DNA from 3 places in the Hymenobacter sp. J193 genome. Region 3 is predicted to be linked to each of the others. Evidence: riboswitches for the same ligand, from Rfam matches in the RefSeq annotation. Region 3 holds a riboswitch; each other region holds the start of a gene.
The links. Region 3 has a riboswitch for S-adenosylmethionine ahead of LRS06_RS18155 (phosphoadenylyl-sulfate reductase). Riboswitches for the same ligand answer to the same signal wherever they lie in the genome.
Positions count from the first base shown of each region.

Region 1: linked by a shared signal. The riboswitch ahead of metH (methionine synthase) and the one ahead of LRS06_RS18155 (phosphoadenylyl-sulfate reductase) in region 3 are both predicted to bind S-adenosylmethionine.
Region 2: linked by a shared signal. The riboswitch ahead of LRS06_RS02185 (PLP-dependent aspartate aminotransferase family protein) and the one ahead of LRS06_RS18155 (phosphoadenylyl-sulfate reductase) in region 3 are both predicted to bind S-adenosylmethionine.

Region 1 is NZ_JAJONE010000001.1:1,494,423-1,497,694, reverse strand. Features, by position in the region: gene metH (methionine synthase) at 1-1,733, opposite strand, end outside; SAM riboswitch class I at 1,806-1,919, opposite strand; gene LRS06_RS06465 (hypothetical protein) at 2,018-2,143, opposite strand; gene LRS06_RS06460 (PA14 domain-containing protein) at 2,298-3,272, shown strand, end outside.
Region 2 is NZ_JAJONE010000001.1:491,928-495,199, reverse strand. Features, by position in the region: gene LRS06_RS02190 (homoserine dehydrogenase) at 1-398, opposite strand, end outside; gene LRS06_RS02185 (PLP-dependent aspartate aminotransferase family protein) at 558-1,760, opposite strand; SAM riboswitch class I at 1,901-2,015, opposite strand; gene LRS06_RS02180 (leucine-rich repeat-containing protein kinase family protein) at 2,241-3,272, shown strand, end outside.
Region 3 is NZ_JAJONE010000001.1:4,150,976-4,154,247, forward strand. Features, by position in the region: gene cysD (sulfate adenylyltransferase subunit CysD) at 87-998, opposite strand; gene LRS06_RS18155 (phosphoadenylyl-sulfate reductase) at 1,022-1,795, opposite strand; SAM riboswitch class I at 2,108-2,199, opposite strand; gene LRS06_RS18160 (lipopolysaccharide biosynthesis protein) at 2,601-3,272, opposite strand, start outside.

The DNA.
Region 1 (3,272 bases), 2.7 Mb from region 3:
TCGCGCACTACATCATTGCCGCGGTATGAGAAGCTGATGTTGCTGACGCCGCCGCTGGTGAGGGCACCGGGCAGGTTTTGTTTGATCCAGCGGACGGCCTCGATGAAGTCCAGCGCGTAGTTGCGGTGCTCCTCCATGCCGGTGCCCACCGTCAGGATGTTGGGGTCGAAGATGATGTCTTCGGCCGGGAAACCCACTTCGTTCACCAGGATGTCGTAGCTGCGCTGGCAGATTTCGATGCGCTTCTCATAGTTGTCGGCCTGGCCGTTCTCATCGAAGGCCATGACCACCACGGCGGCGCCGTACTGGCGCACGGTGCGGGCGCGCTCCTTGAAGGTTTCTTCGCCTTCCTTAAGGGAAATGGAGTTGACGATGCTCTTGCCCTGCACGCATTTCAGGCCGGCTTCCAGCACGCTCCACTTCGAGGAATCAATCATAATCGGTACCCGCGAAATATCGGGCTCCGAGGCAATGAGGTTCAGGAACGTGGTCATGGCCTGCTCCGAGTCGAGCATGCCTTCGTCCATGTTCACATCAATGACCTGGGCACCCCCTTCCACCTGGTCGCGGGCTACTTGCAGGGCAGCTTCGTAGTTGCCGGTCCGGATAAGGCGGGCAAAAGCGCGGGAGCCGGTTACGTTGCACCGCTCACCCACGTTCACGAACAGGCTTTCAGGGTAGATACCGAAGGGCTCCAAGCCACTCAGGCGGGTAGCTTTCGGTAGCTCCGGCAGCTTACGCGGCTCGTACTTCCCGGCCAGGCGGGCCAGCTCGCCAATGTGCTGGGGCGTGGTGCCACAACAGCCGCCTACCACCGTCACGAGGCCTTCCTTAAGGTAATTTTCTACTACCCCCGCAAATTCCTGCGCCGACTCATCGTAGCCACCAAAGGCATTCGGCAAGCCGGCGTTGGGGTAAGCGGAAATGTGCACATCCGCAATGCGGCTCAGCTCCTTGATATACACCTGCAGCTGATCGGCCCCGAGGGCACAGTTCAGGCCCACGCTTAGCAGCGGCAGGTGGCGAATCGAGTTCCAGAAGGCCTCCACCGTCTGCCCCGAAAGGGTGCGGCCGGAGGCGTCGGTAATCGTGCCCGAAATCATGACGGGCACCACGCGGCCGCCTTCATCGAAGAACTTCTGCACGGCATACAGGGCCGCTTTGGCATTGAGCGTATCGAAGATGGTTTCGATGAGCAGGGCGTCGGAGCCGCCGTCGATGAGGCCGCGCACCTGCTCGTGGTAGGCGGTGGCCAGCTCATCAAAGGTCACGGCCCGGAAGCCGGGGCGGTTCACGTCGGGGGAGAGCGAGGCGGTACGGTTGGTGGGCCCAATAGCGCCGGCCACGAAGCGGGGCTTGTCGGGGTTCCGGGCCGTAAACTCGTCGGCTACTTCCCTGGCAATGCGCGCCGACTCGTAGTTGAGCTCATACACGATATGCTCCAGCCCATAATCGGCCTGCGCAATGGTGGTGCCACTGAACGTGTTGGTTTCCACCATATCGGCCCCGGCTGCGAAGTAATCGGCATGGATGCCTTTGATGATGTCGGGGCGGGTTAGGCTGAGCAGGTCGTTGTTGCCGCGCAGGGGCTTCGGGTGGTCGGCAAAGCGGGTGCCGCGGAAGTCGTCCTCGGTCAGCGTATGGCGCTGAATCATGGTACCCATGGCGCCGTCCAGAATCAGGACGCGCTTGGCAAGAATATCGTGGAGCGGGGAGGCGGTGACGGTCGGCATATCGGCTCTTCTCAGAAAATCGGCAGCAAAAAGTGCCTATCCAGAAAGAGCCGCGTGGGGGCGCGAGTCCTGTACTTATCTTCTTCCAGCGCACCTAAATGCCCTGAAACGGGAGTTAGCACCTTGTTTTATTTCAGGTTGCTAAGACGTCGTCGGGCCCAATCCCTCGGTCTTTCTGGATAAGTAACAGAGGCGAAGATACGGCGGAACGAACTAAAAACAACAACCCCGGCCAGTGAGAAGGCCGGGGTTGTTTAAAGCAGAGAAGCTGCGTCTGACAAGAGCTAGTCTTTTTTGATGCAGTTTGGGACAGTTTTGCCGTCTTTCTGCTTGGTGCCAGCCTGCTCGTAGCCTTTCCAGCACGGATCCGTTTTTTTAGCCGAAGTAGAAGGAGTTTTCTTGGTAGCCATAGCTGCGGTGCGCGGAGTTGAATGAAAATTACCGCACACTCTACTTTACGACCAGGCAACGGTATTGGTTTGTCGGGCGGTCTATACGAACTACAACCGTAGGAGCGTTTCTTTGCCTGGGGCTGCCAACGTCACTATCTTATTCTTTCTTCCGATGAAGCACTTATTCACCTGGCTGATATTGTTGTTGAGCGCCGCGCCGCTACTGGCGCAAACATCCGCGCTACCCGTGGGCACGGGGCTGAAAGGCACGTATTACCGAGGGATGAACTTCGAGGAAAAAGTCTTTACCCGTACCGACCGTCAGATTGATTTCGACTGGGAACACATCCCGCCCAGGCCGGATATGCCCACGGAGGAGTTTTCGGTGCGGTGGCAGGGCTGGCTGCTGGCACCGGTCACGGGAGAGTATGAGTTTTCAACGGTGATGGACGACGGTTTCCGGTTCTGGCTGGGCGGGAAGCGGCTAATTGATGCCTGGCGCGACCAGGACCACCTCAATGCCACCGTGCGCATTAGGCTTCAGGCCGGCCGGTACTATCCGGTGCGCATCGAGTACTTTCAGAACGGAATAGAGAGTCGGGCGCTGCTGCAATGGCGGCGTACGGAGGAGCTGGGCGGCTTCGAAACAGTGAGCAGCAAGGTGCTGTTTACGGCTCTGCCCGGCTCAGCCCGCCCTATTCCGGTAGCGCAGCCCCGGCCGGTGCCCGTGGTAGCTGCCGCTCCTAAGCCAACGCCCGCGCCCGTGGCGGCCCCAACGACGCCCCGCCGCCGGCCCACGCCCGCTGCCCGGCCGGCCACCCGCCCCGCCGTAGCTGCCGTGCCCGCCGCCCGGCCAGCTCAGGCGGTTGTTTCGGCACCAACAGTGGCTCCGGCCGCAACGCCCGACTCATTGCCCAGCCTTGCCAATCTGGCGAAGGGCGCTGTGGTGGAGCTGAAAAACCTGTATTTCGAACAGGGCCGCGCCCGGTTGCTGCCCACCTCACAGCCCGAGCTGAACCGACTGGTGCGGCTGCTCCGGACGGAAGCAGCGGCCCGCTTCGAAATAGCCGGCCACACCGATAACGTGGGCGACGCAAACCTCAACCAGCAGCTTTCCGAGCAGCGGGCCCAGATTGTGCGCCGCTAC
Region 2 (3,272 bases), 3.7 Mb from region 3:
CGGATGACGGGCAGGGATGCACAGGCAGCGGCCTCGTAGAGCAGGGGCGTGTTGGTTTCGCGCTGCAAATCAATCAGTTCCTGCAGGTGCTCGGCCAGCATTTTCTTGTTGGCCGTTACCACGGCTTTGCCCCGGCGCAGCGCCCCCATCACGATGCGGTAGGCCTCGTCGGCGTCGTCAATCAGCTCCACAATGACGTTAAGCGTGGGGTCGTCCAGCACTTCGTCGCGGTCGAAGGTGAATAGCTCGGCGGGCAGGTTGCGGGCTTTGGTGCGGTCCTTCACCCCGATGCGGCCGATGCGGGCCCGCAGGCCGGGCGTGCGTTCCAGCACAGTGTGCAGGCCTTGGCCCACCACGCCGAATCCGAATAAGCCGATGCGGATGTCGTTACGATTCATAGTACTTGTGCAAATCAAAAGGGCGTCACACTACTGTTAACCATCATGCTGAGCGCAGATGAAGCATCTCTACCTCTGGCTAACCAATTGACATTGCAACGAAGCGGTAGAGATGCTTCGGCTGCGCTCAGCATGATGGTTTACTATCTTTTTCAGCCCCTACGCCAGCTGGGCTTCGGCTTCGCGTACGGCTTCTTTCAGGGCTACTTTGCCTTCGCTCAGGCGGTCGAGTGCCTGGGCCAGGTCGGCAATCAGGTCTTCGGCATCTTCCAGGCCCACGCTCAGGCGAATCAGGCTGTCGGCCACACCGGCGGCCTGGCGCTGGGCCACGGGCGTGGATTTGTGCGTCATGGTGGCGGGGTGGCAGAGCAGGCTCTTGGCGCCGCCCAGGCTTTCGGCCAGGTGGAAGTACTTGGTGCTGGTGACTACCTGCGTGGCGGCTTCCTGGGTGTCTTCTTCGAGCACGAGGGCAATAATGCCGCCGAAACCGCCGGGCTGCTGCTTTTTGGCTACCGCGTGGTTGGGGTGCTCTTCCAGGCCCGGGTAGTACACGGCGCGCACTTCGGGGCGCGTTTGGAGGAATTGGGCCACTTTCAGGGCCGTGCTACAGTGCCGCTCAATGCGCAGAGGCAGCGTTTCCAGCCCCCGAATCACGAGGAAGGAATCGAACGGCCCGAGGATACCGCCCGAAGCGTTCTGGATGAATTTTAGCTGCAGCCCCAGCTCCTCGGTGGCCGCTACCACGACGCCGGCAATGAGGTCGGAGTGGCCGCCCAAGTACTTGGTGGCGCTGTGCACCACGATATCGGCCCCCAACTTGATGGGCTGCTGGAGCACGGGCGAGGCGAAGGTGTTGTCCACGCACAGCCAGGCGCCGTGGGCATGGGCTATGTCGGCAATGGCGGCAATGTCCGACACTTTCAGGGTAGGGTTGGAGGGCGACTCCAGCCACACCAGCTTGGTTTTTGCGGTAATGGCGGCAGCTACCTTGGCCGGATCAGTGGTGTCGCAGTACACGATATCGATGCCGAAGCGGCGGTACACGTGCTCGAACAGGCGGAAAGCCCCGCCGTACAGGTCGTCGATGGCCACGATCTGGTCGCCAGCCGAGAGCAGCTTCACCACCGCATCGATGGCGGCCAGACCCGAGGCGAAGGCGTAGCCGGAGTGGCCGTATTCGAGGGTGGCCAGGATGTTTTCGAGGGCGCGGCGGGTAGGGTTGCCGGTGCGGGCGTAGTCGTAGCCCTTGTTTACCCCGGGGGCCTCCTGTACGAAGGTCGAGGTCTGGTAAATCGGAACGGAGATGGCGCCGGTGAGCTCATCTACGGGAATGGACTGGAGGAGGCGAGTGGCAGATTGCATGGGTTTGGCCGTTTTGTGGTTAGACGAAAACGCACCTTGTTGCCCAGACACTTATGCAAGATTTCTTACCGAAAGAGCATAAAAAAAGCCCTCCCGACAAGTCAGAAGAGCAAGACCGCTGCAGACGGTAGGCATCTTTTAACTTATCTTCTTCCGCGCCGACCGAAGCCGACTCAGAACAGGATTTAGCACCTGGTATTTCTACTGGTTGCTAAGGCATCACAGGGCCTGTCCCTCCGCCTTTCTTGATAAGTGCTCCGTGGCATGGAGCGCAGGGCAAATGTACAACCAGAATTTATTCGTGCAAATAATTTTGAAAATATTTTGGAGCAGGTGGTAAGGTCATGCAGAGCGCAGCGAAGTATCTCACGTGCAATGGTAATTTGATTACTGATGCAACGTCAGCATGCGAGATGTTTCGCTCTGCTTAACGGCTGATAACCGCAAAGGCAACGGCCGCAAACCACGACCTTTGCCCGTATGCACACGTTGGAGCAATTGCGCCGCGGCGACTTGGTCGGCGCTACCCGCCTTGATCTATCGGAAAGCCTCATGGAGTTTCCCCGCGAAATATTCGAGCTGGCCGATACGCTGGAAATCCTCAACCTCTCCGGCAACGCGCTGGCGGAGCTGCCCGCCGACTTGAGCCGCCTGCGCCGGCTGCGTATCCTTTTCTGCTCCGACAACCAGTTTACCGAGGTGCCCGAGGCACTAGGGAAGTGTTCAGAGCTGCAGATGGTGGGGTTCAAAGCCAACCAGATCCGTACGCTGCCGGCCACCGCGTTGCCACCCAGGTTGCGCTGGCTTATCCTGACCGACAACCAACTCACCGCGCTACCGCCCGAAATCGGCCGGTGCCACGAGCTCCAGAAGCTGATGCTGGCCGGCAACCAGCTTACCCATCTGCCGCCCGAAATGGCGGCCTGCATCGCCTTGGAGCTGCTGCGCATCTCGGCCAACCACCTTGGGGAGCTGCCGACGTGGCTGCTCAGCTTGCCTCGCCTGAGCTGGCTGGCGTTTGCCGGCAACCCACTCAGTGAGTACATCGAAGCCGCCGCGCTGGCCGCGCATCCCATACCAGAAATCAGTTGGGAGAAACTGGCTATCCAGCAACAGCTGGGTGAGGGCGCTTCGGGGGTGATTTACCGGGCGGAGTGGCAGGATCCTGCAGCCCACGAACCGGTTGCCGTGAAGCTGTTCAAGGGCGCCGTGACCAGTGACGGGCTGCCGCATAGCGAAATGGTAGCCTGCATCAGTGCCGGGCGCCACCCCGGCCTGATTCCGGTGCTGGGCAAGCTCAGCCGCCACCCGGCCGCCGCTGAAGGGCTGGTGCTGGAGCTGCTGGACCCAGCTTACCGCGTGCTGGCCGGCCCGCCCAGCTTTTCCACCTGTACCCGCGACGTATATGCTCCCGGAAGTTTATTCAGCCTGGAGCAGGTGCTGCGCATAGCGCACGATGTAGCTTCGGCGGCGCGACACCTGCACGCTCAGGGCCTGCTGCACGGCGACCTG
Region 3 (3,272 bases):
AGGTGAACTTGTGAGTTTGTGAAATTGTGAATGGTCGTTCAGGTGAGGTGCAGAATTCACAACTTCACCTTTCACAACTTCACCACTTAGAAATACCCGTTGCGCTTGCGGTCTTCCATGCCGGCTTCGGAGATGTTGTCGTCGAGACGGGTAGCACCCCGCTCGCTTACTTTGGCCAGCAGCAGATCCTGGATGATGTCTTCCACCGTGGCGGCGTCGCTTTCCACGGCGGCCGTGCAGGTAGAGTCGCCCACGGTGCGGAAACGCACCTGCCGCGTCACGATTTCGTCGTCCTTGTCGAGGCGGATGTGCTCGGTGAGGCCCAGCAGCTGGCCCGAGGGCAGCACCACGCAGGTACGCTCGTGGCCGAAGTAGATGTCGGGCAGGGTGATGTTCTCGCGCTGGATGTAGCGCCACACGTCCAGCTCCGTCCAGTTGGAAATGGGGAATACGCGCACGTTTTCGCCCTTCTGGATGCGGCCGTTATAGATGTTCCACAGCTCGGGGCGCTGGCGCTTGGGGTCCCACTGGCCAAACTCGTCGCGCACCGAGAAGATGCGTTCCTTGGCGCGGGCCTTTTCCTCGTCGCGCCGGGCCCCGCCGATGCAAGCATCAAACTCAAACTCCTCAATGGTTTCCAGCAGCGTGTAGGTTTGCAGCGGGTTGCGGCTGGGGTACTTGCCCATCGGCTCACGCAGGCGCTGGCGCCGGATGGTGTCCTCCACACTGCGCACAATCAGCTTTTCGCCCAGCTGCTCGGCCAGCGTATCGCGGTAGGCCAGCACCTCGGGGAAGTTATGCCCGGTATCCACGTGCACCAGCGGAAACGGGAAGCGGCCGGGGCGGAAGGCTTTTTCGGCCAGGCGCGTAAGCACAATGGAGTCTTTGCCACCCGAAAACAGCAGGGCAGGACGCTCAAACTGGCCGGCTACTTCCCGCAGGATGTGGATGGCTTCGGCTTCCAGCCGGTCGAGGTAATCGAAGGAAGGGGTACTCATAAGAAACTGGTCTTGCTTGATACTTAGTTGGCGGGCACCGGCTCCACCACCGGGTCGGGACCATTGTGGTGGGCGGTGGCGTGCAGACCGCATTCTTTGGCCGAAAGGTCTTCCCACCACCAGCGACCGGCGCGGAAGTCTTCGCCCGGCTTGATGGCGCGGGTGCAGGGCGCGCACCCAATACTCACAAAGCCCTGCTTATGTAGTGTATTCACCGGAATTCCGTGCTCCTGGGTGAAGGCCACCGCCTCTTCCCAGGTCCAGTCGAACAGCGGGTGAACTTTGATGAGGTTGTGCGGCGCGTCCCACTCCACCGGCTCCATCGTCTGGCGGTTCTGCGACTGTTCGGCCCGGATGCCCGTTACCCAGGCCTGTTGCCCGGCCAGGGCGCGGTTCAGGGGTTCTACTTTGCGGATGTGGCAGCACTCCTTGCGGTTTTCCACGCTCTCATAGAAGGAGTTGGGGCCTTTTTCGAGGAGCAGCGCCTGCAGGCTTTCCTGCCGGGGCGCATACACCTCAATCGGCTTCTGGTAGCGCAGCAAAGTCTTGTTCCAGGTGGCGTAGGTTTCCTGGAAGTTGCGGCCCGTATCGAGCGTGAATACCCGAATGGGCAAGTCGAACTCAAAAATCAAGTGACTGATAATCTGGTCTTCCAGGCCAAAGGAGGTCGAGAAAACCGCCGAGTTGGGGTACAGAGAAGCCACGAGGCGCAACCGCTCCAGGGCGGTGGCTGGCGTGAGCTGATGGCGCAGGTCGTCCAGGGGTGGACCAACCGGCGCGGCCAGGGCTGCGGGCATACGACAAGCAGGGAGAAGGAGAACCGGCCGGAGAAAGGCAGCAGTTCGGCGGAGAATCATCCTGCGCGGAAGCTGGCCTGACGTGGGCTGGTCGGGGCGCTGCGGCAGAACAAAAAGCGGCCTGTGCTAAGCCAGGCGGCCGCTAAGCATAGCGGAGCTGCCGGGGGCTGAAATCAGCGCACAAACCAGGAAAAGTAGGGGTGTGAACTAGCAACAACACGCCATGCCCATCGTAGCACAACACCCATGCTGTACAGCAATGGAAGTGGCGGAGGCAGGGACGAGGTTGGACAAGTGGTTCACGGTTTGTTGTTTTTATATGGTCAGGACTTGGCACCGTTTCGGAAATTCCGCTGGTTGCCGGCGTTTCATAGAGCCTGTCTCTCCACGCCTCTGTATAAAAACAATCCTTTGGGGGGTAAAGAATTGGTAGGGCAAAGGAAGGGTCGAAATTTTATACTTCCAAATTTTCTTTTTCATGGGTAACCGCCAGCCAGTGAAATTAGCCGCTGATTTAGTGGAAATATCTAACTCGGGTGGTTGCTGTATGCCTACTAGTGAAATAGTGATTTTGGTTACTGGTTGACAGCTGGGCAATGCAGTGAGAATACAATTTCTATGACTGTCCCTTTGCCTGGTACAGCGGCCAAATAGGGCATTGATGCCAGCCTGAAAAACCTTTCTTTACTCGTTTTTAAGTTATGACATAATGATTTCCAACAGGCGTCATCAACTTGACTTGGCTGCCCGGTGCCCGGCTTAACGGCCCCTTACTGTGGGCCTAGGCCAACCGGTGAGAGTACAATCAGGTCAGCGGGTTTCGGTGCCGAAATTTTTGCATCAAAGCCTTGGCCTCTGGGGCAGACTTGGTGAGTAGAACCAGCGTGGCATACACTACCGTCAGTACCGCCGAGCGTACGAGCATGGCTACCAGTGGCGAATTGAAGGAGGGAACCAGCCAGGCGGCTCCGCCGGCTACTACCGCACTCAGCAGAATAAGCGGGATGCGGCCGGTGAAGGGCTGCATGCGGTAGCTGTGCCATACAAACCAGGTGCGGGCCAGGTTGATGCTCACAATGGCCAGCAGAAATGCCACCGCTGCCCCCGTCAGCCCCAGGCGCGGAATCAGCAGGGCATTGAGGGTAATGGTTACCAACGCCAACGACACGTTGAACAGCAGATCGTAGCGGTAGCGCGGGGAGGTGACGAGGATGAGCCCGTTGAGGCCCGTGATACCGTCGAAGAGGCGGGCCAAGAGCAGTACCAGCACGGCCGTAGTGCCAGCTTCAAGCGCGGGGTTGCGCATCAGGCCGTAGATGAAATCCAGGTTCAGCGCGATGCCCAGAGCCAAGTAGCAGCCCAGCACGGCATTCAGGCGGGTGGTGTCGCGATAGAAGGCGGCCATACGCGGCAGGGCGTTTTCCTTCCAGTAGTCGGCCAGTAGCGGGAAGGCAATTTTGTTGAGCGAGCGGGCCGG